2 regions of the Brenneria sp. L4-2C genome follow, and region 2 is predicted to be linked to the other one. Evidence: predicted binding sites of a transcription regulator. Region 2 holds the regulator's gene; the other holds the start of a gene.

Region 1 (3,111 bases), on a different contig from region 2:
CCAGCGCTTTAACGCCGAGCGTATCCGGGCTCTTCTTTCCGGCGATGATGTCATCAATATTCAGCAGATGACCGTATTGCAGATAGCTGGCATAGGGCGATGCGGTTTGCGGATCGGCCAGGCGCCGCCAGCTATAGACAAAATCCTGAGCCGTGACAGGGTCACCATTTGACCAGCGGGCATCTTTTCGCAGATGGAAAGTCCAGACTTTAAAATCTTTGTTGTCCCAGCGTTCCGCCACCCCGGGGATAACCTTGCCATTGGGATCCGTAATCACCAACCCTTCGAGCAAATCGCGGGATACATTGGTCTCGGGTATGCCTTCAATTTTATGCGGATCCAATGATGCGACTTCAGCGCCGTTATTCCGCACCAGTTCCTGTTTTGCCGCCAGTTCAACGTTTGCCGGCACCACCGCGGACCAAGCGGGAACGCCCGCCGCCAGACTCAATGCCGCAACGATGCCTGCGGTCAGCCTTTTTTTTGTCATGCGCGCCATTGTTTTCTCCTGTGTTGTTGATTATGCCTTTACGACATGCGCATTCCGATGACCAACAAAATGTCAGCGGAAAATTGTTTTTACCATTCATGCCATTCACAGATAACCCGTAGCCTTGAGCATGAGGCAACCACGGACAGCTTCCCCGATTCGGACAGTGAGATAATTAATAAAATTTACTTATAGGTAATTGACAAAAAACTGTCCGAATCGACGTTAGCAAAAAGAGAATTCATTCGCCAAACATTTAAAATGACGCTGGACTGATTTTTTGTAAACGTTAGAAACATCACTAAAAATCACCTTTCATCCTGCCGGCCGATTCACAAGCAGCAATATTGTCTAAAATGTTTTGCGCGCTCCACAAGAAAAAAAACGTTAAAACAATCCATTTTAAGCACAAAAAACCATCACTTATCTCACCCCGGCACAAAACCACGCTAACAGGCAAGCGTGATAGCAATAACGTTATACGCGATAAATGTTATTAATTTAACAAATTAGCACATAAGAAAAGAGACCAGAAAGAGACCCCAGTCACAATTAGCAGACAAGGCGCGGGTAAAAAACAACCTGAAGAAATTAGTATTGCTTATGCGAAAAATATTTATGCGATAAAAAAGACGGGTAAATGCGATTAACGACGGCAGCGGTTGTTAAGGCATAATCCAGCGATAGGCCTTAATTTCAAATTCAATTTAACGCTTTCAAATCGTCATAATAAACCAGGGAAAAGCGCTTTAACGCCGGTCACAATAAACTCAATGCCCAATGACATCAGCAATAGCCCCATAATACGGGTAATGACGTTAATCCCCGTCTGGCCGAGAATTCTGACTAAAAGCGGCGCGCCCCGAAACAGCAACCAGCAGCAAAACGCAAACAGCGCGATAGTCAGGGACAGCCCCGCCAGATTCTGCCACTCATGATAGCGGGAACTCCAGACAATGGTGGAACTGATGGCACCGGGGCCGGCCATCAACGGCAGCGCCAGCGGCACGACGCCGATACTTTCGCGGTTGGCGGTTTCCGTCTTTTCCTGCTTGTTTTGTTTGTCTTCCCCCAGCTTACCGTTGATCATCGACATGGCGATCGTCATAACCAATAATCCGCCGGCAATGCGGAAGGAATCAATCGAGATGCCGAATAATCGCAAGATACTGTCGCCAAAGAACAGCGATATCCATAGGATCACCACCACGGAGAAGTTGGCCGTCAGGTTGGTTTTATTGCGCCCTTCCACCGCCAGATAGTTAGTCATACTGATGAACACCGGCAGAATGCCTATCGGATTGATCAGCGCAAACAGGCCGATAAAGAACTTGATATAATCTGAAACGCTCAGCAATGACTGGACCACATACCACCCCGAATGGGTTACTGTTCACATGAGTGCCTTACCGGCGCTAATGTAGTGTAATCAGCCCTATTTATCCATGCCGGGAGGGTGGATTTTATTTCTCATTCCACTGCCAGATAGAATAAAAAATCACCGGTCTGCGTTTTCCTTAAGCAGGTAAAAGGCTGCATGGCCTATAACACCCCTCAATTGATAATAATTCTCATAAACAGCAATGCTGAATGGTGTCAGCATGAAAAAAACTAGATAAAGATCACAAAAAAATGTCCAGTAAGCGCGTATGCTCTTCCTCACCCGGTTAGTACAAATGAGTCGCGTCTGATCGGGTCGGTTGGCACAATATCTTTTGCCTTGACATTGCTGAAAATCTCAGGCGATGCCGTCGACAACCGTTAGGATGGCCGTGTGCGAGCTCTTTGAGTCAATGAATGCAGTAACGAGTAAGCTGGCCGGCGCTAGCCGCCGGACAAACGCAATATTCGCGCGTTTATCTATACTTTGTTACTTGGCAGACCATTGACTGAAAGAGTTTAACATTATCAGGAGAGCATTATGGCCGTAACCAATCTTGCTGAACTTAACGCACTGGTCGAAAGAGTAAAAAAGGCGCAGAGTGAATTTGCCAGCTTTACTCAAGAGCAAGTCGACAGAATCTTCCGGGCTGCCGCGTTAGCAGCTTCAGATGCGCGGATCCCGCTGGCCAAGATGGCCGTCGCTGAATCCGGAATGGGTATTGTGGAAGATAAGGTGATTAAAAACCACTTTGCCTCCGAATACATTTACAACGCCTATCAGGACGAAAAGACCTGCGGCGTTCTCTCCACCGACGACACCTTCGGCACCATTACTATCGCAGAGCCTATCGGCTTGATTTGCGGTATCGTACCAACCACCAACCCGACCTCCACGGCGATTTTCAAGGCATTGATCAGCCTGAAAACGCGTAACGGCATTATCTTTTCTCCCCACCCGCGGGCGAAAAATGCGACCAATAAAGCCGCAGACATCGTGTTGCAAGCCGCGATTGCCGCCGGCGCGCCGAAAGACATCATCGGCTGGATTGATCAACCCTCCGTTGAACTGTCCAACCAGTTAATGCATCACCCGGATATCAACCTGATTTTGGCTACCGGCGGCCCAGGCATGGTAAAAGCCGCTTACAGCTCCGGCAAACCGGCCATCGGCGTAGGCGCCGGCAACACGCCGGTCGTTATTGACGAAACGGCCGACATTAAACGCGCCGTGGCCTCGA
Region 2 (3,111 bases):
AGCATCCGATTATTGCCGTGACCGGCTCCAGCGGCGCGGGAACCACAACAACCAGTCTGGCCTTTCACAAGATCTTTCATCAACTGAACATGCGCCCCGCCCAGCTTGAAGGCGATAGCTTTCACCGTTATACCCGGCCGGAAATGGATATGGAAATTCGCAAGGCGCGAGATCTTGGCCGTCATATCAGCTATTTCGGCCCGGAGGCCAATGATTTCAGCCTGCTGGAGCAATCCTTCATCGAATATGGTCGGCACGGACGAGGGAAAACGCGTAAATATCTTCATACCTATGATGAAGCCATTCCCTACAATCAGGTACCCGGTACATTCACGCCGTGGGAACCCATGCCCGAACCGACCGACGTGCTGTTTTATGAAGGACTGCACGGCGGCGTGGTGACCGACCAGCACAACGTGGCGCAGCATGTCGACTTACTGGTCGGCGTGGTGCCTATCGTCAACCTGGAATGGATTCAAAAACTGATCCGTGATGTGAATGAACGCGGCCACTCGCGCGAAGCGGTCATGGATTCGGTCGTCCGTTCGATGGATGATTACATCTCTTACATTACGCCGCAGTTTTCACGAACCCATATCAACTTCCAGCGGGTTCCCACCGTGGACACCTCCAACCCCTTCGCGGCCAAATCCATCCCTTCGCTGGACGAGAGCTTTGTGGTGATCCATTTTCAGGGGCTGGACAATATTGATTATCCCTATCTGCTGGCGATGTTGCAGGGATCGTTTATTTCCCATATCAACACGCTGGTCGTGCCGGGCGGGAAGATGGGTCTGGCGATGGAATTAATTATGGCGCCATTGGTTCAGCGTTTGCTGGAAGGGAAGAAAATCGAATAGTCGCTCGAAAAAAAGCACGGCGGCAGAAACCAGGTCGCTACCGTGCCTGCTCCGGTTCAACGCGGTTATGCCAATTCCCGGACCTCATGGCTGTGGGTCACCTCTACCGCTTTAGCCAGCATCAGCGCCACGGAGCAATAGCGCTCCGCAGACAGCGCGACCGCGCGTTCTACGGCTTTCTCGGTCAACCCTTTGCCGGAGACGATAAAATGCAGGTTGATATGGGTAAACAGACGCGGCGCCTCCGCTTTCCGCTGCGACGTGAGTTTAACCTCGCAGTCGGCAACATCGTTGCGCCCTTTTTGCAATATGGACACCACATCAATCGCGCTGCATCCGCCCACCGACATCAATACCATTTCCATTGGACTTGGCGCTTTATCCCCCGAATTTCCATCCATTAAAATCTGATGTCCGGAAGATGATTCGCCAAGGAATGTTAAGCCTTCAACCCACTTCACTCGAGCCTGCATGGTACCCTCCGCTAAAAAATTTTTGAAAATTTATATCGTTACTGTACAAAATCATCTGATAACCAGAGCTTTATCATGCTGAAGTGAGACAACACAAGACACGTCCTTCAAGCTGTGTTAAAAACAAGAACAGTATCTGCCTTATTCTGGACAAACTCAGATGCCGGGGAGATGATGACGTCGCCAAATAAAGGCTCCAGTATATTCCCTGACGTCGTTCTGCCTACACTGAATTTGAACTTTTAACAGTAAATACGCCGTACAGGGAACTCTGAGCCCTGTGAATTGCGCAGTGACTGACAACAGAGGATGATATCGAATGGTTCTCGGCAAACCGCAAACAGACCCGACTCTTGAATGGTTCCTTTCTCATTGCCATATCCACAAGTACCCATCGAAGAGTACGCTTATTCACCAAGGTGAAAAAGCAGAGACGCTTTACTACATCGTGAAAGGCTCCGTCGCCGTGCTGATCAAAGATGAAGAAGGCAAGGAAATGATTCTTTCTTATCTGAATCAGGGCGATTTTATCGGCGAACTCGGCCTGTTTGAGGAAGGTCAGGAGCGCAGCGCCTGGGTGCGGGCGAAAACAGCGTGTGAAGTTGCTGAAATTTCTTATAAAAAATTCCGACAACTGATCCAGGTTAACCCCGATATCCTGATGCGCCTGTCGGCTCAGATGGCCAGCAGACTGCAAGTGACTTCAGAAAAAGTCGGCAATTTGGCTTTCCTCGACGTAACGGGGCGTATTGCTCAGACCTTGTTGAACCTGGCGAAACAACCGGATGCCATGACCCACCCGGACGGCATGCAAATAAAAATCACGCGTCAGGAAATCGGCCAGATTGTCGGCTGTTCACGCGAGACCGTAGGGCGGATACTTAAAATGTTAGAAGACCAAAATTTGATCTCCGCACATGGTAAAACCATTGTGGTTTACGGCACTCGCTAAACCACAATAATTACCCGACGACAAAAAAGCGTGAGAAAATCTCACGCTTTTTTTTATCCGATATATTTATCAACGATAATATTATTATTCAAAAATAAACAATCCCAATTCAATTGAGCGAATTTATCAAATCCGCTCAATATGAGAAGGGAGGCTGGTTCGGGAATCCAATCAGGGCAGGACTTTCGCTGACTGGATTACAATCGGTTTGGCGGGCACATTTTGATACGGGCCGACGTTTTCAGTCTGCACCTGGGCAATTTTATCCGCCACCTCCATGCCTTTGACTACCTTGCCGAACACCGCATAGCCGAAATCGCGCTGACCGTGATCGAGAAACGCATTGTCTGCCACGTTGATAAAGAATTGACTGGTGGCGCTGTCTTTTTCCGCCGTACGCGCCATCGAAATAGTGCCGCGCAGATTGCGTAACCCATTATCCGCTTCGTTAACGATCGCAGCGTTGGTCGCTTTCTGCTTCATATCGCTGGTGAAACCGCCCCCTTGAATCATGAAGCCGGGGATAACCCGATGAAACGTCGTCCCGTTATAAAAACCGCTATTAACGTACTCGACAAAATTCTTCACCGAAACCGGTGCTTTTTGATTATCCAACGCCAGTTCAATATTTCCTGCCGATGTGGTCAGTAAAACATGCGTGGTGCCGGAAGCAGCAAACGCTGGAGAAAAAGCAGTGAGTGATATAAAGGCTGCCGCCGCAACCAGAGTACGTTTGAGCATGAGAATTCCTTTTTGAAGAAATCGACTACAGAAAGCGTAGTGATTGTATGTATCCGCACTCCTTAGCGCCACCCATTTACTTTTT

Evidence for each region. The regulator CRP, encoded in region 2, controls carbon source genes, mostly activating them, when cyclic AMP is high. The targets are predictions, from matches to a motif close to ATGTGANNNNNNTCACAT.
Region 1: a site for CRP is predicted at 1,872-1,889, ahead of ABRZ26_RS01720 (YchE family NAAT transporter). Genes of this name have one in related genera too.

Annotation. Positions count from the first base shown of each region.
Region 1 covers NZ_JBEIAC010000001.1:378,496-381,606, forward strand. Annotated here, with positions in the region: gene oppA (oligopeptide ABC transporter substrate-binding protein OppA) at 1-499, opposite strand, end outside; gene ABRZ26_RS01720 (YchE family NAAT transporter) at 1,215-1,859, opposite strand; gene adhE (bifunctional acetaldehyde-CoA/alcohol dehydrogenase) at 2,412-3,111, shown strand, end outside.
Region 2 covers NZ_JBEIAC010000026.1:22,813-25,923, reverse strand. Annotated here, with positions in the region: gene ABRZ26_RS22735 (phosphoribulokinase) at 1-860, shown strand, start outside; gene ABRZ26_RS22730 (OsmC family protein) at 926-1,333, opposite strand; gene crp (cAMP-activated global transcriptional regulator CRP) at 1,653-2,285, shown strand; gene ppiA (peptidylprolyl isomerase A) at 2,457-3,026, opposite strand.